Linked DNA regions of Desulfosediminicola ganghwensis. The main gene of each other region encodes a partner of the protein of the gene in region 3 in a complex. Links are inferred from orthologs where the notes say so. Each region holds a gene or a part of one and is shown on either strand. Other genes may lie near its edges.

Region 1 (11,226 bases), 140 kb from region 3 along the record:
CTCATGCTGAATACCCTGAATTAAGCGTAGTGAGTATCCCGCCCTCACTAAAAAGTGTGAGGGTTGAATAGCAGCCCGCTTTTATATCGAATAAGAGATAATTGACCGGAGAAAGACCGAGATAGAGACAAATCAACTGCCTGATAACACCACCATGACTGACAATCAGGACTTTTTCCTGATCAAGGTCGTCTATATATCTTTTGATGGATTGAATACGACTGAGGAAATCGGCTGTCTTCTCTCCCCCTGGAAAACGGAACTCTTCTGACCAGGAAGCCCACGAGTCCACCTCAGACGGCCACTCCTTGTTTATTTCGGAAAACGTTTTGTTTTCCCAGAGTCCGAAATGAACTTCACGCAGGTTTTCCTGAAAATCAACAGCACAAGCGAGCCCAATTCTCTCGAAAGTCTGGCGACATCGAAGCATTGGGCTACAGAGAACCTTTGAGATGCCGGTCTCCCGCAGCATCTCGGCAGTGGTGTCGATCCTGGCAAATCCGCTTTGGCTCACCGGCAGGTCTGTACTGCCTATAAATCTACCCCCTGCCCCAGTATCTCCATGACGCATCAGGTATAGCGTCTTCGGCATATCGACTCCGTATCAGAGTGAGTATTTGTCTTTGTACCCTCTGGGTGTCACCATTTTGTCGCGCCAGGTGAAAGTGGAGCTATTACCGATGAGCACGCAGGACTGCATGTTAATTTCTTCAGCAAGCATATCCTTCAAGGTTGTTACCACAACAGTCTCATGTTCCCTGGTGGCCGCTGTGACGATACCTACAGGAGTATCAGAATCACGATACTTGCTGATAATTTCCTGAGCTTTTTCAATGTGGGCGGTACGGCGCTTTGACTTCGGGTTATAGAGAACGATCACAAAGTCAGCAGAAGCCGCAGCCTCAATTCTTTTTTCGATAAGCTCCATTGGCGTCAGCAGATCAGAGAGGCTTATCGCTACAAAATCATGCATCAACGGTGCACCAAGCCGGGCTGCGCAGCTATTAAGCGCCGCAAGCCCTGGAACCACGTTGATGGACACATCGGTGTCCCGCTCGGCGGCTATCTCGTAGATCAGTCCCGCCATGGCATAAATGCCCGGATCGCCTCCTGAGATCATGGTGACGACTGCGCCCTTCTCAGCTTCATCGAATGCTGTGTTGCAACGCTGCACCTCCTGCATCATTTTGGAAGAAATAACTTTCTTGCCATCAAGATATGGCTCGATGAGATCCAGATAGGTGGAATAGCCAATAACAATATCTGAATCCTGAATGCATCCGACTGCCTCCGGAGTAATGCTTGCTACTGCCCCGGGACCCGTACCAACTACGTGTATCATTCCCATCTATTCTTTTTCCTTTCCGCTACTGCAAGGGTTACGTCTTTCCACTTCATCTTCCGTACAATAAGTTCTGCCTCAGAACCATCAGCCTGTGCAGCAAGAAGAGCTGCCGGCTCAGCAACACCCTGAACACCAACTGCTTTCATTGCCGCCGCTGAAAAAGAAACGTCTTTAACACCATTCAACTGATCTCGGGAAAAAAAGTCCGGCTTCAAACCTATCGATTCGGCAAAAGCCAAAATTCCTTCCTCATCATGCTTCACATCGACACTTGCCAATCCGGCGACAGCGTTCGGGTTGATATCATGTGCATCGCACAATTCGCCAAACGACTCTGCAATATCATTTACCCCGGTTCCACGGTTACAGCCGACGCCGATGTAGAGGATTCTTGGTATACAACAGAGCGCATTTGATGTCATGTATTTATTAATGGTTACGACAATATCAGCCGTATCCCTTTCATCGTATCTCACTATATCTGCGGGCAAGAAATCAAGTGCCAGGGTGCTGAAAATTGTTACGGAGCCTTCATTTACCATCTTGGCAGATGCCCTGGTCAATTTATCCTTGCTGTCCACCGACAGAGAGTTTCTCTTTGCCCACAGATCCAGCGCGGTTTTACCCAGCACATCACTTGCTGTAGTAATCACAGCAGTCCCTCCTGTGATCTCTGCTACTTTTAAAGCAAGTGCATTTCCCCCACCGAGATGACCCGAAAGTAAACTGATCACATGCCTGCCTTCCTGATCGAGTACTATCAGGCAGGGATCGGTCAGTTTGTCTTTTATAAGTTGAGCAATTGAACGAACAACGATACCCGCAGCCATTACACAAATAATGCCGTCAAATTCATGCCAGGCGTGGGATAATTGAAGAGCGACTTTTTCTTCAAGGGGCAGAATAGTGGTACCCTCAAGCGAAGCAGCAATCCTTTCCGCAATTGCCCTGCCGCCTTCGGTTTTATAAATAATGCATGTTTTCAAAATCTGATCTCTCGATAATTTCGACATTTTTTTTACAAATAGTTTGGCCTGCCCCAAGGAGCATAGATTGTTACACCTGCTCCTGTTCAGTGCTTTCAATTAAGCTTTTATGAATGAATAGATAGCATACATCCCGTCTGGTGCAAGTGAAATGAGCCTGCAATAGCCTGATCATGTTCTTGATGAAAAAATTATTATTTCATCAATTACCTATCAGATATAGCCTGTGTATCTGGCATCAACTTTGCCCTGCTTGCTCCACATCTTGATAAATGTTTTTCTCCTTGACTTTTCTTTGATTTAGCAACGAAAATAGTACCAGTCTTTGGCCACATACGTACCATGAGCAGACATATTCCACAGTATTCCATGGTCACATTGCGTGTTCATCCTATAACCTTCTCATTCAGCAATCTATCTGGAAAATTGGAGGCATATTTACCCGAGCAGACAGCAGTTGTGATAACAAATCAATCCTTGTCTATTCATTACTGCACCCCTTTATTCAGTAAACTCTGCGGCAAAGAACAAATTGAAATTGTTGAGAGAAATATTTTCGATCTTCTGTCTGATTTCTCTGATGTTTTCAAAGATGACTCCTTCCGCAAAGATATACTGGCCCATACAAATTCGTTTACCACTCTCAAAATTGGTTGGCCTCTCTGGAGTTTTGAAATTCAAAGGAATTTTCCCAAGACTATCATTTCTCACGCTTCTTTTACGGATGACAGCACTGTCACCAAGAGAATATTTACCTTCACAATTACCAAGCCGATAGCAGTTGTTGAAAGATCAGAAAAAGACAGCACTCCTGCTGACCAAAATCAACTCTCAACTTCGTCAAGTCGCACTGAAGCAAACAGTAGTTATCTGATAGAAACCAATGAAAGATTGAGAAGAGAAATTCGAAGACACCAATCGGCCCTCAAGGCTTTGCAGGAAAGCGAACTGCGGTTTCGCAATCTCACTGAAACCACGAGTGATTTTATCTGGGAAATAGACGCCAATGGACTGTACACTTATGCCAGCCCCAAATGCTATGAAATCCTTGGTTACAGTCCTGAAGAATTACTGGGCCACCAATACCTTTTATTACGCAATCCGGCTACCGCCGATAAATTTTTCTCTGAAATACAAACCAGAGATTTACAGATAAAAAAATTTAAAGACTGGAATTACACTTTCAAACACAAAGATGGTCAGGAAATCACCATGCAGTCCAGCGGGGAACCGGTCTTCAAGACCCTGAGAAACCGGACCTTGTTTGCAGGTTTTAGAGGGATAGATCGCGATATCACCCAAGGTGCGATCTATGAAAAACGCCTTCGACTGGCCAAAGAGGCAGCGGAAAGAGCCAACGATGCCAAAAGTGATTTCCTCGCCAACATGTCCCATGAATTGCGTACTCCTTTACACGCCATACTGAGCTACTCAAGATATGGCGAGAAAAAGTACCAGGATTCACCCAGAAGCGACCTCGGCCATTACTTCAACCAGATAAGTAAATCTGCCCATCGACTGTTTCCATTCATAGACGGTCTGCTTGATCTCTCCAAGCTTGAGGCGGGCAAAATGGAGTACACCTTTTGCTTTGATGATATACGTGAAGAGTTTTCTCAGGCGCTGGCAGAATTCACACCCCTTGCTGAAGAAAGGAAGATCAACTTTAAACTTAATGATCCACCCTTTAAACCTGTTGCCAGCTTTGACAGGCAGCGCCTTGGTCAGGTAATCAGAAACATTCTCTCCAATGCTCTCAAGTTCAGTACACCTGGCAGTACTGTTGAAATATTCTTCCATAAAGACAAGTCTTTAAACAACTCAGACTGCCTGCGCACGACTATAATCAACACAGGAATAGGCATTCCAAAGAATGAATCGGAAGCGATTTTCGATAAATTTTATCAGAGCAGCATCACCAGAACGGGGGCAGGTGGAACAGGCCTCGGTCTCTCCATCTGCAGGCGGATTCTCAACGATATGCACGGAATCATCTGGGCAGAGAGCGAGAACGGCCTTACCTCATTTCACTTTACGCTTCCTACATCTGAACAACCTGAAAAAATTGGCCAGATCCTTTTAAAAGAAGGATTGGTTTCAGAGGAAAACCTCACTAAAGCCCTGTGGCTGCAGAAAAAAAAGAAATAACCGGAACAGGCTGTTATTGATATGGCGGTATTCAAAACCATTCCCTCAAGGCAAAACGGCGGTATTCTCGTTGTCGATGACAATGAAATAAACCGTGATATCTGTGCCATCAGTCTCGAACACCTGAATCTCCCTATCTACAATGCCGAAAATGGCGAGATGGGACTCACTATCGCCAAAGACATCATCCCCGACATCATTTTGCTCGACATCATGATGCCGATTATAGATGGATTTGAGATGCTGGCCTGCCTGAAAGCGGATGCCAACCTGAAGGACATACCTGTCCTGATGCTGACCGCCAGGACTGAAACTAAAAACATCGTCAAAGCCCTGGATGCAGGTGCCAACGACTACCTCCAAAAACCTTTCGCCGAAGAAGAACTAGTTGCCCGGGTTAAGACCCTGCTTCGTAACAGATACCTTGAACGCAGGGTTAAGGAAGATATCTCTGATGGGGCACGTATTCAGGCCAGATTCCTGACGGATGCACACTCTACAATTTCACTGTTCAATGAAATCGGTATCGAGGCGTGCGTCTACAATAAGGCCCATGGCCCTGTATCAGGTGATTTTTTTCTGACTCGTAAAAGCGATAGTACCGTTTCGTTATTTTTGGGCGACAGCTGTGGTCACGGTCTATCTGCTGCCCTTATCTCCATGCGAATTATCGGCCTTCTGCATCAGATTAAAAATAATGGTAATTCCCCTGCTGCAATCCTTGATACCATGAATACTGACCTTTGCGGTCTGTTAACCACGGAAAAATTCATTGCAGCCTCAGCATTTGCCTTTACTTCTGACATCTGCACCATGAGTAATGCGGCACAACCCTACCCGCTCCTGGTCAACAATTCAGGAATACATGAATTGGTACTCAACGGTCTGCCACTTGCCATGGTGAGTTCATCACCATACAAGGAGATTTCGTTTACCTTCCAACAGGGCGACAGACTCATTCTTTATACTGATGGTATTGTTGAGTCATCTCGAAGTGATGGTGAGATTTTCGGTCGTGATCGGCTTATCTCGTCCTTGACGTCTGCTAACAGATTCATAGATTGTCAGGAGGTATTGACTAACTTGGCAAAGGAGCTAAACAGTTTCCTGGCCGGGGCCACCGCCAGTGACGATCTGACTTTGCTGGTACTTGAGAGAAAATAGAGAAATGATTGTATTCACAAAATCTATCCGTACCGAACGCCACGCCATCTCCTCCTTTTTGCATGAGTTCCGGATCGGTTACCTCAAATGGCAAAAACTGGACCAGAAGATCAAAGACCGAATAGAATTTTGCCTGATGGAGGCAATAGAAAATGCCTATGAACACGGCAACAAACAACAGGAACATAAGATAATAACCATCCGGTGCTGGCATGATAAAGATACATACACATACAGTGTAACAGATGAGGGGGAAGGATTCAGACCCGACATACCGGAAGAACCACCACCATTATCCCAAAAACAGGGGCGTGGGCTATATGGCATGAAATGCTACGCAGACTCTTTACATTTCAATGATAAAGGGAACGCCATAACATTTATGTTTCGTGCAAAGAGGTTTTAATGACTGATATCACCATGAGTGACAGTCGAGTCACAATTATTCGCGCTTCAGAGTTCGAATCGATAAAAGACGGCCTGGAAGATATGGAAAATGCATTACAGTTCCTCTCGGCCAACGAGAGTCAGCCCCTGCTGGAAATTGATAGATTTCTTTTTCTTGACCTCTCTGGATTCAATATCATAGGTTCTAAACTTATCGGATTGTTCTGCTCGCTGATTGTCGATAAGAAGATTTCTGTCCTCGCATTATGCGGCTTGCAGCCGACAGTGAAGGATGTTTTAAGGCGTTATGGGATTATTACTTCGAATTTTTCTGGTGAACCCATCACAGACACCAGCACAGGCACCCGGTTTCGAGATGATCTGGGAAGAATTGTAACGTTTCAGTCGGTCGAAGAAGGCCTCTCCAGCCTGATACCAAAATAGCTTTTTTCTTTTTCGAACCAAAAAAAATCCGGGTTGCGATGTGTCGCGACCCGGATTTTTTATGTTTCATAAAGGTGAGAGACGCTGTTCTCCCTACTCTGCCTTCATCAGGCCGGAGAGCTCCTGCTTGGCAAAGTCAAGCGACGGGTCTATGGTCAGGGCGACGGTGAAATATTCGATAGCCTCATCCCTTTTTCCCAATCTGCTGTAGTTCACGCCCAGGTTTGCGTAGTCGATACCAGAAGCCGGGTTCAGCTCAACAGCCCGCTTGAAATGATAGATTGCGGTCTCATGCTCTTCTCTCTTAAAAAAGCATACGCCAAGCATATTGTGTAGATCAGGACGCTCATCATCTTCATCAGTGCCCTGCTTCAGCACCTTGATCGCCTCGTCGTATTTCTCCATCTCTTTCAGGCAGTGGCCCTTATAGGAGTATATGTATGGCAGATCTTCCTGCTCGGGGTTCAAGGTCAGTGCCTTGTCGAAATGAGCAATGGCAGATTCAGGGAAGCCCATGGTCACGAAGTTCTTACCACGATAAAACTCCAGGAAGTACGCTTCCGGCATGAGGCCTTCCATCTGCTGCATCTTGTTCTCAAGCAGTTCCGGGTCATCTACCAGGTCAAACAGCAACTTGGCTGCAAAAAGACCAACATCCTGAACCATTGATCTCTCACGGAAATGCGCGCCGGGAATAATGGTGTACAATGCCGGGATATCCAGTTTTTCATGGGTTACATCCATCATGAAAATCTGCATTCCCCGCTCTTTGAGCGCATTGATGCTTTTCTCAAGCTCAACTCTCATGTTGTTATCGGTGAGATTTGCCATCTTCGAAATGGTCGTACACTTTGAAGACTCGGTAAGATATTTTACCTCATCCATGGAAAGCGGCTTACGCAGACCGGAGGCAACATAGTTTGCACCACTGTTGAAGTCACCAGCAAGCTGGGCAACCTCAGTCACTGCCCTGATTACTGCTTTTTCAGGGCAGGTAGAAGTTCCGGCAGTGTAGACTATCTCACTCAACCCAGGAAAAGTGGAGCGATCGATAGCCAGGGCACCTACGGTACATATGCCGGTATCGAGTGTGAAGTCGTTGAGATACATCTCAATGCCGTTCTTCTCAAATTTCTCAAGCAACTCTTTGGCAACCGGATCTTTTACGGAAGCGGGGTCTATGAGCGGTGTCTCTATTTCCTGATGATCAATCAGGGAGCAGACATGACGCTCAATGATCTCACAGAGCCCCTGCAAGGCAGCCTCTTCATAGGTATTACCGGAGGATGGGCCGTTAAACTCATTGATTGCAAAAAACCAGGAGAAAGGCACCAGGACATTCTCTCCAGTGGTGATATTGGTGGACCAGGTCCACTGCATTGGAATGCCTTCAAGTAACTTCTCAAGAGTTGCAACCGGTGTGGTCGTATCATGAACCGACTCAAGCAGCAACTCCATGGACATAACCGGGTAACCCGCTTTTATCATTTGCGGATAATCACCGGTGATAAAGTTGCCTGCATCGTTTTTGAATGAAAAGAAGGAAAAGCGCTCGGCAAGCTCCATACAGGCGGACGCCTCTGCCTGAACCGGAGAAGCACCTTTACCCATCTGCTTCTTGGTACCAGTCAATTTACTTGCATCTTCACCACAAACACTGAAGTAAACAGGGATATCGAGCCTTCCGTTGTCGATCCTGTTAATCTCGTTCATGATATTAACGTCAAGCTTTTCAACCTGTTGGTAAAATCTCTTCAGGGTATCTTCCGGGCTGATCGCCTTATCCTGATCCCTGGTGAATGTTTTGAGACAGTCATTAAACTGCAGGGTCTTCTTTTTCATTATGTATTAAAACCTTTTTCGAGTTTTGAATTGTTCCTGTTATTATAACCAGCTATAAACAAACGCTCACAAAGTACCACAGTGTGGTCTTTTTTTCATTTCTTTCATGCATTTTCATGTACAAAAATGTGCCTATCAGTACCAGGAAAACATGCCTGCAATTGATCTTTTCTCCTAGCCTTTCATTTTCATTCATATAATTGAAAGTACAACAACCCCGCAGATTATTGCGAAACACCTGCATCATCCAACGCTTTCTCGATAAGCTCACGCCATCTCTTATCGGCAAACAGGCACTGTACTGCGCGCGACTCGTCTCCGGATACTTCAATCATGATGTGCAGGCGTTCTTCAGGCAGTATTTCTTCAGCCCGAATAGCCCACTCAATGACGGTGAGACCCGATAAATAAAAATACTCATCAAAGCCGAGATCCTCCACCTCCGCAGCGTCTCCCAGGCGATAAAAATCCATGTGGTACATCGGAATTCTGCCAGGATACTCATGAAAGATAGTAAATGATGGACTGGTGACATAACAGTCTCCAGGTACCTCTACACCTCTGGCTATACTCTGGGAAAGTGTGGTCTTACCTGCACCGAGATCACCATCGAGGCAAATGACATCACCAGGCTTTGCAGACGCCCCAAGGGAGAAACCGAATTTCTCGGTCTCCTCACGGCTAGTTAATGAGAAACGTATTGATTGCATAACAGTTTTTTCTATGGGCGGGTATATTTACATATGCGGAAATTCGATCCATTTAGCACGTAATTTCGGCCTGTGAACATACAAGATATGTATCATTATCGCGATGAAAATATTCTTTCGGACAAATCAGGGATCTCTTGGGAACCACCAGAGGAGCAGAAAGCTGAGGCTGTTTAAAAGGAACACATACCTAAATTGAATGACATATAAAACATGTATGTTTAGCGCCAGGCCTCAATTAAGAGTTGTGATGGGTTTGGAGAAAGAGTTCAGGAGCAACATTTCATCATACCGGTTCGCTATTAAACGGTTGTTCAAGGTTGTAAGATATTCTATTTAATTTACTCAACATTTAACCTCGAAGTGTATCCCATATGCCCTGCCGCCTTGCGCCTGACTCCAGCGCAATTTCTGGAGGCTTCATAGGGAATCAGATAAATAAATGCCCTGACAATGGTGCATTACGATTGTCAGGGCATGCAATCATTGTACTGAAAACGCTCAATCCACTTTTGAGACATCTTCAGCCTGTAGACCTTTTTCAGTTTTAGCCACTGAAAATTCTACCGGTTCCCCTTCTTCGAGACTGCGAAAACCGTCTCCCTTAATGGCGCTGTAGTGCACGAAAACATCACCCTGCCCGTCTGGCCTTTCCAGAAAACCGTACCCTTTACTTGCATTAAACCATTTGACCTTGCCTTTCACACGATCTGACATCCGAAAATCCTCCCATTATTAATACGACGGAAGTCCTCCGTCGCGCCGGAAAAGAACGGGCCGCGCCCGATTTACCGTGCCCCATAACACGTTAGGGGACACTTTCCTTCATATCAAATAATAGGTTAGGGAGTCAAGGGTGCAACGAACATTTAGCACACTATTTTGAAGGCTTAGCGAAAGTGGGAGACAGAGGCCAGATAGTGTTCAAACGCTTAGACAATTGTATTTTTCAACTATTCAGCCTTTTCACGGCTCCACCAGGTCATAAATAAAGCGCTGGGAGAATAATACTTTGGCAACACTTCAGGCATAAAAAATTTATCGCGATAGGCAATCCTGTAACCGCTCATATACCAGTTGGGCACCAGATAATAGCCGTACCAGAGTGCCCGATCCAGGGCTTTGCAAGCCGCTGTTAATTGTTCCTGATTACGCGCATAAATAACCTTATCTACCAGACCATCAATTGCCGGAGAACGTATTCCCGCATAATTTCTGGACCCTTCTTTGTCAGCTGCCTCCGAGTGCCAGAAATTCCTCTGCTCATTGCCCGGTGACATAGATTGACCATAGCTCATAACGATCATATCAAAATCAAATTTTTTCAATCTCGAGCTGTAAAGAGTCATATCAATTGCTCTGTACTGCACCTTCATGCCAAGCTTCTCAAGATTACGTACGAAAGGGGCCATCACCCGCTGAAAGGTTGGTTGAACCAGAAGAATTTCAAACTCAAATTGCTTCCCCTGGCTATCAACCAGTTTCTGGTCTTTCACCACATATCCCGCTTCCTTGAGCAACTCCTGGGCTTGCTGTAGATTATCCCGCAGTTCCCGCCAGTCTCTGGCCGCTGGTGGCGCCGGCGGAGTGCTAAAGACCTCTGCAGGCAGAGTATCCCGATATTCGTTTAAGTACTCGAGCTCCAGTCCCTCCGGCAGTTGTCTAGCTGCCAGATAGGAATTGCTGAAAAAAGAATCGGCCCTGGTGTATTGACCATAAAAGAGTGCTTCGTTGGTCCATTCAAAATCAAAGGCCAACCCTATTGCCCGACGAACCTTGCGATCACTGAAAAGCTCCCTGCGGCTATTCATCAAAAAACCCTGCATACCGGCGTTATTCCCATGCGGGAACAAGTCCTTCTTCAACCGACCTGAAGAAAATGCAGGGCCATCCATATCCCTGGCCCACTGTTTGGCAATATAAACGGAAAGGATATCAAACTCGCCGGCTTTAAAGGCCTCAACAGCTACCACCGAGTCTTTGTAATATTCGATGGTAATTTTATCGAAATTGAACATCCCTTTCCGGGTCGGATGATCTTTGGCCCAATAATCAGGATTTCGTGTATAGGTAATAGATTTGTTCGGTTTCACCTTTCCCACCACATACGGTCCGGAGCCAATGGGCGCTTTGGGAAATCCGTCCCTACTCTCGCCATCCTCATAGCCCGCCCGAGACATTACCGGGACCTGGGTCGCGA
Region 2 (9,041 bases), 1.5 Mb from region 3 along the record:
AGAAAGAGATTCTGTTGATGGAAAAAGAGCGTATTAAGCTTGAGAGAAACGTTGGCGGTATTAAGGATATGCGTAATATTCCTACCGTTATGTTTGTTGTAGATCCTAAGAAAGAAGCGATCGCAGTAAGTGAAGCGCAGAAACTTGGTATCCCTGTAGTAGCAATCACCGATACCAACTGTGACCCTGATGGTATCGACTTCGTGATTCCTGGTAACGATGACGCGATCAGATCCATTCGCCTGATCAGTCAGCAGGTTGCTGAGTCCATCCTCGCAGGTCAGGCTGAGCGAGATGGTGATGATGCTTCGGAAGAAGCAATCGCTGCTGCTATGGCTGACGCCGGTGCAGAGATGGCTGACGAAGCTGCCGGAACCGAAGAGTAAAATAGACGTATCCCTGCGAGCCTCCGCTCGCAGGTGTCTGCAAAAAGGGGTTGGTCTATGGACTACCCCTTTTATTGTGTTCACTCTTGTCACTTAAATAGTGCATGTCAGATTATTGTCCATGCAATGAAGAACATGTATCTACTTGTAATAAATTGCGCCGAAGAGCGTTACGTGGAAGGAGACTAGCCATGAAAATTACCAGTCAGATGGTAAAAGACCTGAGAGATAAAACTCAAGCAGGTATGATGGATTGTAAAAAGGCCTTGTCTGAGACAGAGGGCGACATGGAAAAAGCTGTCGACCTGCTTCGCCAGAAAGGACTTGCCGTTGCAGCCAAGCGCGCTGGCAAAGCTACCAGTGAAGGCACCATCGGTACTTACATTCATGCAGGTGGTAAACTCGGTGTTATGGTTGAGCTTGGTTGTGAGACCGACTTCGTAGCCAAGACCGATGGCTTTATAGATTTTGCAAAAGACATTGCAATGCATATTGCTGCTGCCAATCCGGTTGGTATCACCCGTGAGGACATTCCAGCGGATGTTATTGCACGTGAGAAAGAGATCTACGTACAGCAGGCTCTTGACTCCGGTAAGCCAGAGGCAATCGTAGAGAAGATAGTTTCCGGTAAACTCGACAAGTTCGTAGCCGAGATTTGTCTACTTGAGCAGAAATTCGTCAAAGATCCGGACCTCACCATTCAGGACAAACTGAATGAGGTGGTTGCGACCATGGGCGAAAATATTTCGATTAAGAAATTCGCCCGATTCCAGGTAGGTGCCGAGTAAGGTTCCCCTGTTAACCGGCCGGCCGTCACAAGACAGCCGGCCGGATTTGTTTTGAGCACCTGTCAGTATAACGAAAACAACAAACAGAGAGGAATGCGGGATGCAGTCAATTAAGTATAAGCGAATCCTTCTGAAATTGAGCGGCGAAGCCTTGATGGGCGACGATTCTTACGGAATTAACACGGATGTGTTGGAATTTGTCGCAGAAGAAGTAAAAGAAATCGTAAGGCTGGGTATAGAGCCGGGTATCGTTATCGGAGCAGGGAATATTTTTCGTGGTGTTGCAGGCGCAAGCAGGGGCATGGACCGTGCGACGGCCGATAACATGGGCATGCTTGCCACTGTTATGAACAGCCTGGCGATGCAGGATGCCCTTGAGAGAAAGGGTGTTATCACCAGAGTTATGTCGGCAATTCCGATGCAGTCGGTTTGTGAGCCATATATTAGAAGACGTGCTACCCGTCATCTTGAGAAAGGAAGGGTTGTAATCTTTGCCGCTGGTACCGGTAATCCATACTTTACAACCGACTCTGCAGGTGTGTTGCGTGCACTTGAGATTGATGCCGATCTGGTGATTAAAGCCACCAAGGTAGATGGCGTATATGATAAGGATCCTGTTGTTTATCCTGATGCTGTCAAGTATGATGAATTGACATACGATACGGTTCTGCAAAAAGGACTTCGGGTTATGGATGCGGCTGGCATTGCTCTGGCCAAAGAAGACAATAAACCGATCATGGTACTTGATATGAGTGTTTCAGGTAATATCCGCCAGGCTGTAAGCGGAAAAACCGTTGGTACCCTGATAACGTCCTGATAAGACCATTGAAAATAATTCATCAGAGAGCAGAGGTAAAAGCATGAGTGATGTGATACTGGATATGGCTGAGAAAATGGAGAAGAGCGTTGAGACGTTCAAAAACGAACTGTCGAAAATTCGTACAGGCCGCGCTTCAATTTCTCTCCTGGATGGAATTATGGTTGATGCCTATGGCAGCGCAATGCCAGTTAACCAGGTTGGAACACTGACGATCCCTGAGAGTCGGATGATTGCCATTCAACCCTGGGATGTCCAAATGGTTCCTGCCATTGAAAAGGCCATTTTAAAGTCAGATATTGGCCTTACTCCTATAAGCGACGGCAAAGTTATACGCTTGAATATTCCTCAGTTGACCGAGGAGCGTCGTAAAGGTCTGGTAAAGCAGGTCAAGAAAATTGCTGAGGAGTTCCGTGTGGCCGTTCGCAACTCTCGCCGAGATGCCATCGACATCCTCAAAAAGCAGAAGAAGGATAAGGAAATCTCTGAAGATGATTTGTTCAAGCTGCAGGATGATGCTCAGAGTGAGACCGACAGCTATATTAAGCAGATTGACGAGATAAGCGCTGCCAAAGAGAAAGAGGTTCTGGAGGTATAACCATTATTTCTCATGAGGATTAGGTACGCACTCTCCAATGATTGCGGAGATCTCTAGTGAACCACCCCCATGAGAAATAATGGTAGACTCTCTTTTTCGGTTTCGTTCTACCTACAAATCATGTTTTTCAGGGAGAACCATGGTCATTGACCCGGCGATAGACACCAAACGTCTGCCGCGCCATATTGCACTTATTATGGATGGCAACGGCAGGTGGGCGCAGCAACAGGGTAAGCCCAGACTGTTTGGTCATAAAGCAGGTGTGGATTCAGTGCGGGCGATTGTTGAGACGTCCCGTGAAATCGGCATTGAAGCAATTACTTTATACGCATTTTCCACAGAGAATTGGAACAGGCCTGAGCAGGAAGTAAACGGCCTGATGACTATTCTGAAAACATATCTTTCAGCTGAACTTTCCAGGTTATTGAAAAACGGGATACAGCTGCGCTGCATCGGTGACCTCGATCGTCTGCCGGAAGGTGCCGCAAAAGCACTGAGCAAGGTGATTGAGGCTACCAGGCAAAATGATAAGCTGGTGCTGAATCTGGCACTCAGCTATGGCGGCAGGGATGAACTGGCCCGGGCAGCACGGATACTTGCAGAGCGCTGTGTAAAAGGTGATCTCGAACCAGCTGCGATCACCCCTGAGCTAATCAATGATAACCTCTACACCACCGGACTACCAGACCCCGATCTCATGATCAGAACCGGTGGTGAGGCGCGCCTTTCCAATTTTCTGCCTTGGCAGCTTACCTATTCAGAGATATTTTTTACGGATATCATGTGGCCTGATTTTCGCCGGGAGCAGTTTCTGCAGGCGATCAGCGATTTTCAGATGAGAGAGCGCCGTTACGGTAAAACCAGTGCCCAAGTTTCAGCCGAGTGATTATGAGTCGTACTTTTCCCGGAATTTTATTGGCAATTGCCTGGGTTGTTCTACTACTTGCCGGAACGCCTCTCTATTTTCAACTGGTGATGCTGATAGTCACCGCTATCGGCATTAATGAGTATCTGGATATGGCGTTGGAAAGTCCACCGTCTATCTCCACCAGGGTGCTCTCAATCGCCACGTTATTGCTGCCCTATCTGGGTGGCTGGTACTTTGCCGATACTGCTGGAATTCAGTTCGGGCTGTTTGCCGCCACGTTCTTTATCTTTCTTTACACCATAGGTTGCTATTCCAGGCTGAATGAGCCGTATCGGTTCCTGAGCAGGCTTATCCTCGGCGTGGTCTATGTCGGCGTATTGGTATCCTATCTGCCGCTGATCCGTAATCTGCCAGAAGGTGGTGAATGGCTGGTGGTGCTGACAGCGATTACCGCCGGTTCAGATTCAGGAGCGTATTACTCAGGCCGACAATTCGGAAAGCATAAGCTTTCCCCTGCAATCAGCCCTAAAAAGACTATAGAGGGTGCTGTTGGCGGCCTTGTCTGTGCAATTCTGGCAGGCCTTGTCCTCGCTGTGCTCTTGTTTGATAAAGTTAATCTGCCGTTTATTCTGTTTGCTGCAATAATCCTTACAGGCGTCGGAATTCTAGGGGATCTCGCAGAGTCAATCATTAAGAGGGGTACCGGCACCAAGGATTCAGGCAGACTACTGGCTGGTCATGGTGGTATACTCGATAGAATCGATTCAATCCTGCTTGCTGCGCCTGTCTTGTATTACCTGTTGTACTTTTTTATGGGGATTCAATGAAACGTATTGCACTTCTGGGTTCTACCGGTTCAATCGGTGTAAATGTTCTTGAGGTTGTCCGGCAGTTTCCCGAAGATTATTCTATTGTAGGACTTGCGGCAGGCCGAAACCTGGACCGACTCAAGGCCCAGGTGCTTGAGTTCGACCCTGAGGTGGTTTCCGTAATCGATGAGAAGCATGCTGAGAAAATACAGGCGATGTTGCCGACAAAGTATCGTACGCGGGTCGTGTGCGGCACCGAAGGCAACTGCCTGGTTGCGTCCCACGGCGATGCCGATATCACCGTCTCTGCCATAGTTGGGGCCGCTGGGCTGCTGCCCACCCTTGCTGCTATCCGTGCCGGAAAACCTGTCGGATTAGCCAACAAGGAAACTCTGGTCATGGCTGGCAGGATTGTGATGGCTGAGGCCAGAAAGCATAATGTACCGCTCCTACCGGTGGACTCTGAGCACAGCGCTATTTTTCAGGCGCTGGAAGCCGGGCACCGTAAGGATGTCGCAAAAATTATCCTCACCGCTTCCGGCGGCCCATTCAGGGGCAAGAGCCGTGAAGAGTTACAGAGGGTAACCCGGGAGCAGGCACTGAATCACCCAAACTGGGACATGGGGCAGAAAATAACTATTGATTCTGCCACACTCATGAATAAAGGTCTTGAGGTGATCGAAGCCAGATGGCTTTTTGATATCGGTGCAGATGATATAGAGGTTGTGGTTCATCCACAATCGGTTGTGCATTCACTGGTAGAGTATCAGGATGGCTCTGTGATGGCCCATCTCGGTATCCCTGATATGCGTATTCCGATAGCTTACGCCCTGTCGTACCCCAGGCGGTTGCCATTGAAGCTTAAACCTCTGCAGCTGTCCCAGTGTTCAAATCTTGAGTTCCATGATCCGGATTACGATTCTTTTCCGGCACTTGGCATGGCTTTTGAGGCATTGCGGACGGGGGGGGTTGCCCCTGCTGTGCTCAATGCAGCCAATGAGGTCGCAGTTGCAGCATTCTTAGCTGAGCGAATTGGTTTTACTCAGATACCCGAAACTGTAGCTTTTACTCTGAATGAAGTTCATCAGGGGAGCGATGAATCACTGGAAGATATCCTGGCAGCAGATGCAGCCGCCAGAGTTTCAGCAGAACAAAAAATTTCAGCCCTCGCCTGACCAGTCTGCACTGCAGCTTCGGGAGTGCGGTCTACATCATTTGAACCGGAACAGTTTACTCCAACCATTGTGAAGTTATGACAACTGCCTTTTCCTTTATACTCGTCCTTGGCCTGCTCATTTTTGTCCATGAGCTGGGCCACTTTCTGTTCGCCAAGCTCTTCGGGGTCAGGGTGCTGAAGTTCTCCCTTGGCTTTGGGCCGAAACTCTTCGGCAAGACCGTGGGCGACACCGAATATGTCGTCTCGGCCATCCCCCTTGGCGGTTTTGTAAAAATGTACGGAGAAAATCCGGATGAACAGGATGTACCCAAAGAAGAACGGGAGATATCGTTTGCCCACAAGAGCGTCGGTCAGCGTTTCGGTATAATATTTGCCGGACCAGCGTTCAACTTCGTTTTCCCCGTAGTGATGTTTTTCCTGCTCTTTCTCTTCTCAGGTACACCTGAGCGGATTGATACTACCAAAATCGGTAATGTCGCACCGGGTTCACCGGCAGCTATGGCTGGAATGGTTGAAAACGATGTTATCATTTCAATCAATGGCGAACCGACAGACAGTTGGGACGATATACTCCATGGTGTACAGGGGAGTCGCGGTGAGCCAATTGATGTGATTGTGCTGCGTGAAGACGCCCAGAAGAAGCTCGAAATTCAGCCTAAATATGAAAGTGTTGAAAACATGTTCGGCGAAGAGCTGGAGCCTCGCTTCATCATAGGTATTATGCCCTATGCCGAGTTTAATTATGTTCATAAAGGGCCGATCGGGGCTTTCACCGATGCCTGCAAACAAACCTGGGGCTATGTTGACCTTACTGTAACCAGTATCGTTAAGATCTTTCAACAGGTTGTGCCTGCCTCGGAGCTGGGGGGGCCGATCCTGATTGCCCAGATAGCTGGCCAGCAGATGGAAGCCGGCTGGGTTAACCTTCTCTACTTCATGGGGTTGTTGAGTGTCAATCTCGGTATCCTCAACCTGTTGCCTATTCCAGTGCTTGATGGCGGGCACCTGATGTTTCTAACCATTGAAGCGATCCGCAGAAAGCCACTTGGAGAGCGGGCGCAGATCATTGCCCAGCAAATCGGGTTGGCACTGCTTGGTACCTTGATGATCTTCGTCTTTTATAACGACATCGTGCGGATTTTGACCCAATGAAACAGGTAGTGGAAAGCGATGGCTGTATCCTCGCAGTTGATACCGCCACTTCATGTTCGACTGTGGCGCTCACTTTGGGCACAAGGGCAAATGGCAGGGTTCTCGGAAGTGTGAGCCTGTCGAGTAATGTTACCCATTCAAGGAGATTACTTGGTGCCATTGACCGGTTGCTGAGTGAGTCCGGTTGCAGCAAAAATGATATCAGTGGTTATGCTGTTGGTCTGGGGCCGGGCAGTTTTACAGGCCTGCGTATCGGCATGGCCACTGTAAAGGGTTTGGCCGCCGCAGCGGATAAACCGCTTTACGGTGTATCCACCCTCGATATTCTTGCTGCGAATTGCCATGACCCGCGCCAGATTTGCGCTGTACTCGATGCGAGGAAAAAAGAAGTCTACGCTCGCTTTTACCGAATGAAGGATAATACAACGCCAGAGGCTGTGACGGAGATTGCGGCCTATTCACCTGAAACGCTTGCAGAAGTAATAAACGAACCGACCCTGATGGTTGGTGACGGTCTGGCAGTGTACAGGGATTTTTGGCTGGAGAAACTGGGCGAAACTATCAGCATTGCACCGTCCCAACTCTGGTCGCCATCCGCATCAAGTCTGGGGCTGATCGCTGGCGAATTGGCAGAACAGGGGCAAGTTCTTGAAATCGGTTCCGCCATTCCCATGTATGTCCGTGCCTCCGATGCTGAATTGAATCTGCAGATGAAAAAAAAAGGCACTAAATAGTCTTTTACCTGCAGGAGATTAGAGTTAGTCCGGATCGGGATTTTTAGATTTTGTGGTAACCGTCCGGTTGTATGTTCATAGTCGAAGTACTCAGGCAATCCAATTTTTAACCGCAGTGTTTTTTCCATGATTATCCGACGTCAGACACGAACCATCCAACTCGGCGATCTGCAGATTGGCGGCAGTAGCCCGATTTCCGTACAGTCCATGACCAATACGGACACTCGTGATACCAAAGCGACCATCGAGCAGATTAAAAGGCTCGAGCAGGCAGGGTGCGAGATTATCCGCTGTGCGGTACTCGATCAGGAGGCGGCAGAGGCGCTCCGTACCATCAGAGATGGTATCCAGATTCCACTGATTGCCGACATTCATTTCGATCACCGGCTGGCCATCAGTGCCATGGAAAACGGTGCCCAGGGTATACGCATCAATCCCGGCAACCTCGGTGGTGAGGAGAAGCTCGCCGCGGTGGTGGCCGCCGCCAGGATGCATAAGGTACCGATAAGAGTTGGCGTAAACAGCGGGTCCATAGAAAAAGACCTCTTGGAAAAGCACGGTTATCCCACCCCTGAGAATCCATCATCTCTGATTGAGAGCGCTATGAGAAATGTGCGTCTGGTGGAAAAACACGGCTATGAGGAGATGAAGATTTCCATCAAGTCCTCTGACGTGATGACCACTGTCAGCGGTTATCAGCAGCTCTCAAAGCTCACCGATTATCCTCTGCATCTTGGGGTTACCGAAGCTGGTGGCCTGATCGCAGGTACAGTGAAATCAAGTGTGGCCCTCGGCATTCTTCTCAGTCAGGGGATTGGCGATACGTTCAGAATTTCACTTACCAGAGATCCGGAAGAAGAGATCAGGGTAGGTTTTGAGCTGCTTCGTTCGCTCAAGATCCGGGAGCGCGGCCCTGAGTTGATTTCCTGCCCAACCTGTGGAAGAACCCAGATCAATCTTTTTGAATTGGCTGAAGAAGTGGAACGTTATGTTCAGACCATGGAAACTCAAATTAAAGTTGCGGTCATGGGTTGTGTGGTCAATGGGCCAGGTGAGGCCAAAGAGGCTGATATTGGTGTAACCGGCGGTAACGGAGTCGGTATCATCTTTAAAAAAGGTGCGATATTCAAAAAGGTTTCAGAAGATGTTCTGTTGGAAACATTTCTCGCTGAATTGAAAAAAATGGAAGAGGAAGGGCGAAAATCCTGAAAATCTGCTAAATTCTCTTCGTATTACAAATTCCCAACCCGCGACAGCGGGGGATGCCGCTCCAGCCGGGGCGGTTCAACTAAGATAATTTTACTTACGGAACATCTATGCGTTACTCTCAATCACTTTTGCCTACACTCAAGGAGACACCTGCCGAGGCTGAAGTCATTAGTCACAGACTCATGCTGCGAGCGGGTTTTATGCGAAAACTCACCTCTGGAGTTTATACCTATCTGCCCTATGGTCTGGCGGCAATTCGCAGGGTTGAGGCGATTGTGAGGGAAGAGATGAACCGGGCCGGCGCCCAGGAACTGATGATGCCGATGGTACAGCCTGCGGATCTTTGGCGTGAAACCGGACGATATGAGAAGTATGGACCGGAATTGCTGCGTTTTCATGACCGTCACGAGCGTGAGTCCTGCCTCGGACCTACCCATGAAGAGGTTATCACAGATATTATTCGCCGGGACCTTCATTCCTACCGGGATCTGCCGATTAATCTC
Region 3 (11,244 bases):
CATGGCTGTTGCTGCAACATGACAGCTCAAGAGATTGTCCAATCTGCCACTGGCAATAAATTCATCATTGATTCCAAGGTAGGTTGCCTTCTGTGGATCGTAACAAAACAGGTCGAAAGCAAGCACCTTCTCAGCAACAGAGCCAGGGTTTTGTTGCTGTATCTGGGCCATGATAATCTGGTTGAACTCAGGAATATTGACATCCAGGGTTTGAGCAAATACAGGAGGAAGAGCTTTCTGTTTATCTATGGCGCGTCCCTCGTTGGCTTCCCTGTCCAGGTGAATGGCAAGACTTGGAATTGAAAGCAGAGGACGTTGAAAATTTATCAGGTGTTCCACCAGGTTTCCCTGGCCGTCAGAGCAACTCACTCTGCCGGCCAGGGAAAGATCTCTGTCGAACCAGGTGTTCAGCAGGGGACCGCCGTATATTTCTACACCAAGTTGAAGGTATGGGTCATTGATTACCATGGATTTCGGCTTTAATTGCAGGCCAGGGCTGTCAGCGTGGCTGCCTATAATGCGGAATCCATCAGAAGGTTTATCTTCGTTGCCCAAAATAAAGCTGATGAGCGAGCAATTTTCACGGGTTACGAAATACCTCTTGCCTTTCAGCAGCTTCCAGGGCTCAGTTTCGTGAAGCTCTATAAAGCCCCTGGCTGATAACATACTTGCTAATTCTTCGACTGCATGAAAAGCTGTGGGAGATGCGTCCAGATATTGAAAAAGATCTGAATTATACCTTTCTGTTAGTTCTTTCATGTGATGAGTTTCAGTCATGGGGCTGCAATGGTATGATTATGAATATTATGAATGGATTAGGGCTGCTCAGTGTTCATTATAGCAGATACAATTATTAAGCGCCGGGTGCCCTCGACGCTGTTGCTGGCCAGTGATTGTAAAATACGGTTTAAACAGGAGTAGGCAACTGCAGTAATTTGTGCAGTGGAATTTTCCTTTGTGAGAAACGTCTTCCTTATCCACTGATGCCTAGTGTAAATATCGAAAAGGGCAGATTACGCGCTGGCTTCAAATGCGGCATCAAGTTCAAATTCCAATGGGATGTCTTCCTGTTTCAGAGAATCACGTCTTTAGTTTGTATCTGCACCGCGCATATTCACGAGACCTGTGTCGGTCTGAAAGCGCCTCTAACCGATTTCTGGATCAATACCTTTCCTTTAAGGTGTAGAGGGTATCGAGATATGTCTCTTTTGACTGCAGTTGGGCGTTGCTCGTTTCGAGTTCGTCAATGAGGGCTGTAATGGCAGGCTTGATATCTATACCGTAACTATTGCGAGCTTCATGGTTTGCCTGGTCAACTATTAATATAGCGTAATAATTGACCAGCATACGGGATACGGAGTCTCGTCTGAAGAGGTAAAGCCTCCCACCCATGGTGTTCAGGAAAAAACCGGCATACTCCAATAAGGCATCGTCGGTAACCTGTAACGAAAATTCTTTATTTAGGTATTCAGGTTTCTTGCTGAGAAGATAGTAATCTGCTAGCACATCTTCGTATGACTTCTTTTCTTCATGCAGGATGGATTTGATGACGATAATGTTTTTTTTGCCAACGACTCTGAAGAAATGTGCGGTGTTTTTAAGCACATTGAAAAGGTCATCTGTTTCGCCGGAGACGATAGGAGGATTGTCCAAAGCCTTCTGGGTAAGTGAAGAGAAATAGCTCTCACTTGGTTCATTCAGATGATACCCCTTAATATATCTTTTCTCATCCATCTCTGAGTAAAAATGCCTGATTCTATCAGCCGCCTGCTGATAGACATCCGGTTCAATTACCGGTTCAGCGACAACCTTTGGCGTGGTTTGTTCTACAGCAGGTTGTGCTTGGGGTATTATTTCAGGAATTTCAATTTGACTTGAGGAGATTATATCTCCAATAGGGTCCCCTTCAGCATCCAGCTTGTTCGGAGCGCCAGAAGTCTGTTCGGAAACAACTTTCGGAGACACTGAAACAGCAGGTTCAGCTTGTGTGGTTGCTGTTAATTGGCTGGAATCAGGAGATTGTACATCTGTTTTGTTCTGGTAGAAAAAGAATGCACTAACAACAACGATGAAGATACCTGATACTAGAGCAGCTGGAAAAAGTGAGCGGTTGCGACGCTTTCTTCTCAGGACCTCTATTCGTTCTTTTATTTGGTCTTCCATGGCGATCTGATGTGTTGAGGGGATAGGTGAAGGCGTGAACAACTAAACATTATATTACAACCGAATAGCAATGTCACCAAACAAAACGGTAGCAGAACAGCAAGCATATTAAGTGGCTGCGCCATAGATTTTGGCAACTTAGAAATTGAGTTTACAACAAGGATTGCAGGCTTTTTTTTCTGCTTGACTGGATGAGTTGAAGACACTATGTTAAGCCATCAATTTCAAATGAAAAAACTCAGTATAAACGAGTTTGTTATTAATATAGTAGTCTGATTTTATTATTAATTTATTTACGGAGGAAGAACATGGCTATTTTAGTTGTAGGACATTCAAATCCCGATACAGATTCAGTTACTTCTGCAATCGCGCTGGCTGCTCTCCTGAACGCACAGGGACAGGAAGCAAAGGCTGTTATGCAGTCCACTGCTGGAAATTTGAACCCGGAATCCACCATGGTTCTCGAGCGTTTTGGTTTGACCGCGCCAGAAGAAATTACTGACGCTGCCGGTAAAGAGATCGCTTTGGTTGACTTCAGCGATATCGCTCAGGGCCCTGCTAACCTTGATCAAGCTACCGTAGTTACCATTGTTGATCATCACAAAATTGGTGATGTAACCACCAACAATCCTATTCTCTTCCGTGCGGAGCCTGTGGGCTGTACCTGTACCGTTTTGAACAAAATGTTCAAAGAGGCTGGTGTTGCTATCCCTAAGGACATTGCTGGTGGTATGCTCGCCGCAATTCTCAGTGATACCGTAAACTTCAAGTCACCTACCTGCACCGAAGATGACAAAGTTGCAGTTGCAGAGCTGAAAGAAGTTGCCGGTGTTGCTGACACCGAGGAACTTTTCATGGGGATGCTCAAGGCGAAGTCTTCTGTAGACGGTGTGCCTGCGAAAGACCTGCTGTTCCGTGACTACAAAGATTTTGACATGAATGGCAACAAAGTTGGTGTAGGCCAGCTCGAGCTTGCTACTCTTGATCAGGTAGCTGCTATCCGTGCCGATCTCCTGAAAGCTATGGAAGAGGTCAAGGCTGAAGGACGTCATTCTGTACTGCTCATGCTTACCGACGTTGTAAAAGAGGGTACCGATCTGGTAGTTCTCTCTGACGATACCGCACTTGTAGAAGGTGCTTTCGGTGGCAAACTGGAAGATAATTCCATGTGGGTTGACGGCATGATGAGCCGTAAGAAGCAGACTGTTCCTAACCTGCAGACCGCTTTCGGTTGCTAATTCGAGCATACTGAATTGTGTCGAAACCGTAGTTTCGACCTGTAGTGATAAGAGAAAGGGGGTTGCACCGACTGGTGCAACCCCCCTTTTTTTTTATTGTCCGTCAAAGAGATGAACTCTGAGTGTTCTTTTTGATACCCGGATCTGAAGCAGAACCACGCCAACCCCTATCTCCTATCTCTTCGCAAATCTTCAGTTGAGGATCAATAATAACTGGATTGCTCTTTTTTGAGGACTGATTTATCTCTAACGGTCTCTCTGTTGTTCAGTAGTGTTCAGTGCACGTCTTTTTTCTTTTTATTGAAGTTGAAATCCGCAGTCAGTTCCTTTGTGTGGCATGTGATACATAGCTCTAGAGAAACTTTTTGCAGATACCTTAAATTACCATTGTTTTTGGCATGGAGTCCGGAGCCTGGGTGACAGGCACTACAGCTGACGGATTGCTTTTCAGAGCTGAGATGAAGCAGTTTATAGTTCAGGTCATCAGCTTGCATGGATTGAACCCCTGTTGCCTTTTGGTTTGCCGAATCAGTCACATGGCAGGGCAAACAACGAAGGTTGTATTGCTGATTATTATCTACCAGGGTCTGATATGCCCGACCGTGAGGGGATTTTTCCCACCTGGCGACCGTTTCCTTATGGCAATCAACACACGTCCTGTAAGAAGATATTTCAGACTGGTTGTTTGAAGTATCTGATTGTGTTTTTTGCTGGGGTTGATATTTCGCACGCTTGCCAATTTTTGCTATATCACGTTGTATTTCAGCAACCTTGTTATCAATAGCTTGTGATTTTTCAAGATTGGGCTGAAGAGCTATCGACCTGTATTGGAAGTTTTCCGTTTTCTTATTGTCTGCCAGCAGGTTTTTCAGCCCCATGGGGAAGGTGAGAACTCCAAGATATCGGCCACGGCTTTGCACCTGACTGGTGATCGCATCACCTATCTGTTTTGGAGGACGATTTCCATTCCGCTTATTAGCGGTCAGGATGAGGCTGATGTCAGAAAATTGTTCTGCTATCTGTTGATTTGTTGCTGTATCCAAAGAGGAAAGCAGGATGATGGCATCGCAATCAGGAGAGATCCTGGTCAACACATCAGTGAGAGCATCCCTCCACTCCAGCATCTTGTAATTATCGTTTACTATTCGTGGAGTGGCTGTCAGCGCCACAATCCCGATTTTCTGTTTTTCAAATTCAACAAGAACCCAGGGAGGAAATATGTATTCTCCGCCCTGGGTTATAATATTGGAAGAAATCCAGGGTACCGAGCCCGAGAGGTCGGTAATTGTGCTAAGGCCGGCTGTGAGATCGTAGGGACCAACAGCTATCGCGTGATAGCCAAGGTCTTCATAAATTTCGTAAATGCCTCTCGCAGTAACTACATCCTGTTGCAGTAATTCCCTTGCTCCATCCCTGGAAAAAAGGAGATTTCCGGCATCCAAGAGAAGTACATCGCCGACGTTGGCTGAAAGTTCTTCAATCAATAAAGCTCTTCTGGACAGACCGCCCAGTTGTTTTGACTTTCAACCGCAGGGCTCAAGCTCTCCAAGGAGGTCATTGGAATAGAAAATGTTTAGATCGTTGGTGTTATTTTCAGCGAAACTATTCGAGGATAGAAAAAACAGGGTAATCAGGGTGAGTAGTCTGAACATGATTCGTGCCAGGTATGAAATATGAAGTAGATTTTATTGAGAGCGTTAATGACGCGGTTACTCTCTGATATATAACAGGAAGTTGCTGGTTGGCTGCTAAAATCTATTCGCTTTGTGATATATTTTCAATACCGTTATGGCTCTGTTGCAGTAACTGTTGTCAGCTAAAGAGTAGGCTGATAATTGTTGGCTATATTGTCAATGCCGGTGGTGGATTCGTCAGAGCTGGCAGATAAATCTGAAATTTGTCAGTATGGTTGATCTGGACTTAAATGGCTGAGAGTGATTTTACGCAGGATAGTTTGACTAATGAAATAAAGATGTGATTTCGTGCACCCCGGATCACTTTTACCGTCCGATTGTTCATGAACTTAAAGGGTAACCTGATAATAATTTCGTGATCAGAGAACGGGAAGGATGAAGAATATAGTGGTCTTCAGAATTTCATTTATCCCCTGATGATGCCAAACTCTTTTTCGTTATAAGCGATTATGTCACCCTCATTGAGCTGTTTTCCCCTTTGAGTCTCCACAACTCCGTTTACCGAAACCTCACCATGCTGAATTCGAATTTTAGCTTCGAAACCGTCCTGAACAAGATTTGCCAGCTTCAGGAACTGACCAAGGCGAATAGGAAGTTCTGATACAACTATTTTTTGCAGACTGGACATAGATATATTGTGTTAAGTTAATTCTCGCTCATTGCGTTCGGTTGCAAGTAATTCTGGCGAGACATTGATGAATAATAGATACAATCGGAAAGCGCAGAACATAAAACACATTCAGCACCTTTGTGCAAGTCCAACTCGCGAACAGATCGGCTACTTCGCACATAATATAAAACAGTTTGTATATAGAGAAAGCACATTTTCCCATCCTGTTCAATGGCTTCACTCGAATCTCTATACTAAATACTGGACAATCAGTTCAGCATAAACTAATTACAAGAGTTTTGAAGCGCAACGCTGGCAATGAACTCTCGGAGCTACTGGCGGGATGATCTCTTTTGCTATTTAGAGGAGAGATGTAAAGGGTGGAGAAAAAAATTGAGATCTATATAGTTCATCCGTGCTATCTCCAATGTTCTACCGGTAAACGTTATTGATAAGAGTGTCTCGAAAGATGTGTGCTTGCGAGTCTCGGCACTATACGCTATCTTTGACAGAATTGTCTGTTAATACGTGCGATTTCAAAGTAGACCTTTACGATAGTTTATAAACTTAGGAGGACAGGAAATGATAAAAGCACTCAGAATACGTACTACACTATTTTCCCTGATTGGTTTGATGATGATGGTTTTTCTCAGTGGCTGTATGGGAAAAAGCTCTTCCGGCGCAGGTGATGATTATGCTGCCCCGGCTGACTATGGTACTGTCTCAGCCACCGTTGCTGACTTCAAAGATATCGAGTTGCCCATCGATATGACCTGGAACAGCGACCAAAGTATGGCGATTAAGACAGAATCCTTTAATGGTGGAATTCTGAGTTACTCCGGAAGGGTCGAGCTCTATTCGTTGAAGAATTTCATAATTTCTTCCATGGATAACAACAAGTGGAAGTTGGTGGGGGAAGTTCAGTCTAAAGGGTTCTTATTAGCTTTCACGAAGCCGAATAAGACTTGCATGATCGAGATTACCGAAGGTTTCGGCGGCAAGTATGGTAGCACCACTGCAACTCTTTATATCACTGTTGACAAGACAGCAGCCGGCAAACTCAATCCATTTGGAGAACCGGTTAACTAACAGATAGTCCACGATACAAAAAAGCCGGTCTATCTTTTTTTCAAGGGTAAACCGGCTTTTTTGCTTGACCCTGTAAAAGACGCATCCATAGTAGTTTAAACACACAGGCGGAGTATTTCCTCAACGCGCACCTGATCGTATTCACGCATACGCCAGACCTTGGCCAGTGATAAGCAGTTTTCGGCGATTTCTGGAATATCGCTTTCAGAGATACCCAGCTCACCAAGTGTGGTCGGGGTGTTGATTTGCCTTAACCAATTGATGAGGTTTCCGATACCGGCTTTCTCGAAAAGCAGATCAGGGTTGCCAGGCTCGTTAAATAATGCAGATAAGAACCGTGAAATTCGCTCATTGCCTGAACCTTGATTGTATTTCAACCAGCCAGGCATCACAACACTCAATCCCGCGCCATGTGGCACGTTATAGAGAGCGGAGAGGGAATGCTCTATCAGGTGCATTGGGAAGCCAACCTTGCCAAGCCCGGCAGCAGAGAGGCCGTTGAGTGATAAGGCAGCAGCCCACATCAAGGCAGCTCTGGTTTCATAATCATCTGGTTTGGCTATTGCCCGAGGACCGCACACAAGAATGGTTGCCGCAAGTCCTTCCATATATTTGTCCTGGACGGGGGTACCTCCTGACGATGTAAGATAAAACTCGGCCAAATGGGCAAGTGCATCAACAGCTCCGTACGCAGTGTGTCTTGCCGAGACAGAGAAGGTGAGTTCCGGGTCCATGAATGACGTTTTAGGAAAAAGCATCCGATGGGCAAAACCGAATTTTTGTTGGCTACGCTCTCTGGTGAGTACCATTCCGGAATTCATCTCAGATCCAGATGCTGCAAGTGTGCTAACTGCAATTACCGGGAGTGTTTCTTTTATTCCTTTTTTTCCGGTAAAAAACTTCCAGACATCGTGTTCAACCAGGGCGCCGCATGCAATCGCTTTACCTGAATCAATGACAGAACCACCGCCTACTGCACAGATTACATCTATCTCGTTATCTTTTGCAATTGCGACCCCTTTCTGGACGTGGCTGAGCAAAGGGTTGGGCTGAACACCATCAAAGTTTATGACATTGAGATCATGCGCTGCCATGATGCTGGCGATGCGTTCAAGCAGGCCACTTTGACGGGCATGATTACATCCACTGACAAGCAATACATTCTTGCCATAAACGCTGGTTTCAGAACCTATCTGCTCCAACACCCCTCGACCGAAAAGAACCTTGGTGGGATTATGGTAAACGAAGTTTTGCATCAGGTGTTCTTAGCTTGAAGGCGTTTTTCAAAAGAAACGGCAAGATCCATAAACTGGTCAAGTGAAAGTGCCTCAGGGCGTAAAGATGGAGATAACCCGGCAGCAACTATTACTTCTTCAGTAATTCTTTTGTTGTCTGCTTTGTCAACTGCTTCATCCTCCATAAAAAATCCGGCACCTGACAGCGTATTGTGAATAGTTTTTCTTCGCTGGTTAAACGCTGATCGGACAATACGCTGGAAAACCGGGTAGGCAAACAATGTGCCTTGCCTGGTCTGGAAAGGAGCGTGATCAAACTCTATTCGAATCACAGTAGAGTCGATCTTCGGTTGCGGATGGAATTCACTCGGCTTGAGGGTCATCAGGCCGGTTATTGTCGCGCAACTTTGCAGGAGAACCGAAGGCACTCCATAATCTTTACTGCCCGGGGCAGCCATTAACCGGTCCGCTACTTCTTTCTGCAGCATGATGGTTGCGGAAATCACGTATTGTCTATTCTCAATCAATTTGAAAATGAATGGATTTGAGATCGAATAGGGCAGATTGGCCATGATCTTCATGGGCCCGCCGCATTGGTCGGAAAGCTTTTTAAAATCGGCTTTCAGAACATCTTCATGAATTAAGGTGACATTTTCGGGGAGGTCATTTTCCTCTTCATGAAAGCGGATAAGACCGCTGTCAATCTCGACACCTATAACCTGTTTGGCTCTTTCAGCCAGAGGCTGAGTGAGCGCACCAAGCCCTACCCCAACTTCAACTATTACATCTTCGGCAGCAACTTTGCCTGCACGGACTATGGCCTCGGCGGTGTGTTTGTGAACAAGAAAGTTCTGCCCAAACCGCTTTTTCGGCGCGAGATTGTGTTTGCCCAGGGATTTCCTGGTCTCACCATATCTGGTCATTTAATTGACTATCTGTTTGTATTTAATTGAGAATCTGCTTTTGAGCTCTTTTCTGCTTTACTGCAATAAAGAACTTCAGCGAAAGGTAAAAACTCATAATGGTAAAAGGAAGAGCTAAAATTATTCCGCCTACAAGCATAACGACTATTGTTTCACATCCAAGTCCCATTACCAGTTTCATGGATTGGGATATGGATTCAGATGTAAGAAGCAGATCGAGTGTTGTCTTAATTTTTACCCAATTCAGATGGTATGGCGTGACTGCATTGCCGATAACCAGCGAAAAGTAGTAAATAGGAAAATAGGTGAGAGGATTGCAGACTACCCAACTGCTCAAAATTCCAGCTATTGTTGATGTTCTAGTAGCCAGTGTTGCAATAATTATCGCAACGGTGTGAAGAGGCATGGTCGGTGTGAAACCAATAAAGACACCTATGGCGAAACCTCCGGCAAGTGCGATCGGATCACCTTTAAGGCGCTGTAATCTTCTGAAATAATACTTACCTAAACGCCCTATTTGCATGTCTTGCGCTATCCTAAGGCTGATCTGGAATACACATCCTCATCTGTTGACATTGCTCCCTGCTCCAAATATTTATAGTACCCTGCTAAAGCTATCATGGCACCATTATCTGTACAGAATATGGGTTTTGGCACATGAAAATTAAGACCCTCTTCAGCGCAACGATGCTGGAAGGCCGACCGCAAACGTGGATTAGCAGAAACTCCACCACCGAGAACAACTGTCGTAACACCTGCTTTCCTGGCTGCCAGAATCGTCTTTTCTACTAACACCTCTACTACTGCTTCCTGAAACGAGGCACATATATTTTCAAGGTTGAGAGAGTTGTTTTTCTGTTTTTGCTGATTGCAGTGGTTTAAAACAGCCGTTTTAACGCCGCTGAAGCTAAAATCGAGTGAATCCTCTTCAAGCCAGGCCCTGGGAAATTTTATGGCACCGGAGTCTCCCTGGTCAGCCATTTTTGATACATGTGGTCCGCCAGGATAGGGAAGACCGAGCAGTTTAGCGACCTTGTCGAAAGCTTCACCAGCGGCATCATCCCGGGTTCTTCCCAGGTGGGTGAAGTCGGTATGGCTTTGCACTTGAAATATAGAACTGGTCCCACCTGAAGCGATAAGTGCAACATATGGAAATTCAACATCGTCCTCAAGGAAAACAGCCAGCAGGTGCCCAGCCATATGGTCTACACCGATATAGGGAATGCCGGTTTGGTACGAAAGGGATTTGGCGTATGAAAAACCGACCAGAAGAGAACCAATCAGTCCGGGCCCCTGGGTAGTTGCTATGAGATCAATATCAGCAAGAGTAAGTTGGGCGCGATCGAGAGCTTCGCAAACAATAGGGTGGATATTTTCAAGATGCTTTCTGGATGCGAGTTCTGGTACAACTCCCCCAAAGCGGCTGTGAATCTCATCCTGACTGCTGATGACACTGCTTAAAACTGTACAGTCGTCCTCAAGGATTGCGGCTGCTGTGTCGTCGCAAGAGCTTTCTATACCTAAAATACGCATGCTGGTTCAGACCTGCCGTCGTCTCTACTGCTGGATAATAAATGAAGTATTTCAAAAAATGCCAAGACGCGCCAATATAAAGATCTGCATCGATAAAGTCAACTCTGCAGATTACCATAAAACGGCACCAGCTTTGCACAGTGCACCATTCAACAAATAATAGGCCCTCCAAACGCCTACTTCAAGACGGGGAGGGCCTGATTGCTTCTTTCTACAAAATGTGGGTGGAGAAGTTTTACGCCTCACTTCTCGGGTAAGAACCAAGCCATTCGTAATATGAGCAGAGGTCACGTATGCTTTCACAGCCTCGACGAATATGCTCATCTTCCATATGGCCCATCATGTCCAGGAAGAAGAGGTATTTCCATTTTTTGCCCTTCACCGGACGAGACTCGAGTTTCATAAGGTTGATGCCCTCATCTGAGAGAATAGTGAGAATCTCGTTCAGGGCGCCTGGCCTGTGGGTTGTACCAATGAGAAGGGAAGTTCTGTCAGCACCACTGGGGCTTGGTGACTCTTTTCCAATAATGAGAAAGCGAGTGGTGTTTCCTGCGTAATCTTCTATCCCTTTTACAACCACCTGCAGATCATGGGTCTTGATTGCCAGCGAGGAGGCTATGGCACCAATATTAGGATTATTGGAAGCCATCTTCGCCGCTGCACCCGTGGAAAAGCTATCGAGAGTAGGGACGCTGGGCAGATTCTTCCTCAACCATTCCCGACACTGGGCAAGTGCCTGGGAGTGAGAGGCTACTGTCT

The links.
Region 1: the proteins of tsaD (region 3) and tsaE are in contact, whole or in part, in a crystal structure (PDB 6N9A), measured with the Thermotoga maritima proteins. The link is inferred for Desulfosediminicola ganghwensis from one-to-one orthologs. Residues at the interface, in WP_004082750.1 of Thermotoga maritima: Cys10, Asp11, Arg49, His50, Leu82, Gly84, Gly135, Gly136, Glu154, Thr155, Leu156, Asp157, Asp158, Ser159, Glu162, Asp165, Lys166, Arg169, Leu170, Tyr175, Lys213, Thr214, Leu217, Tyr218, Gln221, Arg222, Asn324; in WP_004082108.1 of Thermotoga maritima: Leu37, Gly38, Lys46, Lys57, Val59, Lys60, Ser61, Thr63, Phe64, Thr65, Leu66, Met67, Val69, Pro71, Tyr82, Arg83, Leu84, Asp86, Asp88, Phe89, Asp93, Ile128, Asp130, Glu131, Arg134.
Region 2: the proteins of tsaD (region 3) and tsaB are in contact, whole or in part, in a solved structure (PDB 4WQ4), measured with the Escherichia coli proteins. The link is inferred for Desulfosediminicola ganghwensis from one-to-one orthologs.

What each region holds. Positions count from the first base shown.
Region 1 is NZ_CP050699.1:3,416,154-3,427,379, reverse strand. Bases 7,284-10,025 are described here. They hold tsaE (tRNA (adenosine(37)-N6)-threonylcarbamoyltransferase complex ATPase subunit type 1 TsaE), read right to left. Parts: upstream 9,027-10,025; coding sequence 8,541-9,026; downstream 7,284-8,540. Other genes in these bases: FCL45_RS14500 (extracellular solute-binding protein), read right to left, coding at 9,980-10,025; FCL45_RS14505 (cold-shock protein), read right to left, coding at 9,528-9,743; FCL45_RS14515 (YcaO-like family protein), read right to left, coding at 7,284-8,316. In the rest of the region: cobU (bifunctional adenosylcobinamide kinase/adenosylcobinamide-phosphate guanylyltransferase), read right to left, coding at 1-5; FCL45_RS14550 (histidine phosphatase family protein), read right to left, coding at 2-592; cobJ (precorrin-3B C(17)-methyltransferase), read right to left, coding at 605-1,348; FCL45_RS14540 (cobalt-precorrin 5A hydrolase), read right to left, coding at 1,339-2,331; FCL45_RS14535 (sensor histidine kinase), read left to right, coding at 2,791-4,479; FCL45_RS14530 (fused response regulator/phosphatase), read left to right, coding at 4,501-5,643; FCL45_RS14525 (ATP-binding protein), read left to right, coding at 5,648-6,049; FCL45_RS14520 (STAS domain-containing protein), read left to right, coding at 6,049-6,474; more of FCL45_RS14515, read right to left, coding at 6,568-7,283; more of FCL45_RS14500, read right to left, coding at 10,026-11,226. UniProt on the Escherichia coli protein: Required for the formation of a threonylcarbamoyl group on adenosine at position 37 (t(6)A37) in tRNAs that read codons beginning with adenine.
Region 2 is NZ_CP050699.1:5,042,750-5,051,790, reverse strand. What follows is about bases 5,464-8,460. They hold tsaB (tRNA (adenosine(37)-N6)-threonylcarbamoyltransferase complex dimerization subunit type 1 TsaB), read left to right. Parts: upstream 5,464-6,591; coding sequence 6,592-7,329; downstream 7,330-8,460. Other genes in these bases: ispG (flavodoxin-dependent (E)-4-hydroxy-3-methylbut-2-enyl-diphosphate synthase), read left to right, coding at 7,456-8,460; rseP (RIP metalloprotease RseP), read left to right, coding at 5,519-6,595. Outside these bases: rpsB (30S ribosomal protein S2), read left to right, coding at 1-386; tsf (translation elongation factor Ts), read left to right, coding at 578-1,174; pyrH (UMP kinase), read left to right, coding at 1,275-1,991; frr (ribosome recycling factor), read left to right, coding at 2,035-2,589; FCL45_RS21730 (isoprenyl transferase), read left to right, coding at 2,729-3,475; FCL45_RS21725 (phosphatidate cytidylyltransferase), read left to right, coding at 3,478-4,284; FCL45_RS21720 (1-deoxy-D-xylulose-5-phosphate reductoisomerase), read left to right, coding at 4,281-5,441; more of ispG, read left to right, coding at 8,461-8,538; FCL45_RS21700 (proline--tRNA ligase), read left to right, coding at 8,646-9,041. UniProt on the Escherichia coli protein: Required for the formation of a threonylcarbamoyl group on adenosine at position 37 (t(6)A37) in tRNAs that read codons beginning with adenine.
Region 3 is NZ_CP050699.1:3,553,694-3,564,937, reverse strand. What follows is about bases 8,485-11,244. They hold tsaD (tRNA (adenosine(37)-N6)-threonylcarbamoyltransferase complex transferase subunit TsaD), read right to left. Parts: upstream 10,486-11,244; coding sequence 9,484-10,485; downstream 8,485-9,483. Other genes in these bases: pheA (prephenate dehydratase), read right to left, coding at 10,721-11,244; FCL45_RS15140 (DUF2062 domain-containing protein), read right to left, coding at 8,975-9,475; rsmA (16S rRNA (adenine(1518)-N(6)/adenine(1519)-N(6))-dimethyltransferase RsmA), read right to left, coding at 8,485-8,952. Also shown: FCL45_RS15180 (M18 family aminopeptidase), read right to left, coding at 1-759; FCL45_RS15175 (hypothetical protein), read right to left, coding at 1,162-2,163; FCL45_RS15170 (manganese-dependent inorganic pyrophosphatase), read left to right, coding at 2,472-3,401; FCL45_RS15165 (multiheme c-type cytochrome), read right to left, coding at 3,677-4,885; FCL45_RS15160 (RNA-binding S4 domain-containing protein), read right to left, coding at 5,502-5,723; FCL45_RS15155 (hypothetical protein), read left to right, coding at 6,288-6,794; FCL45_RS15150 (iron-containing alcohol dehydrogenase), read right to left, coding at 6,890-8,050; more of rsmA, read right to left, coding at 8,050-8,484.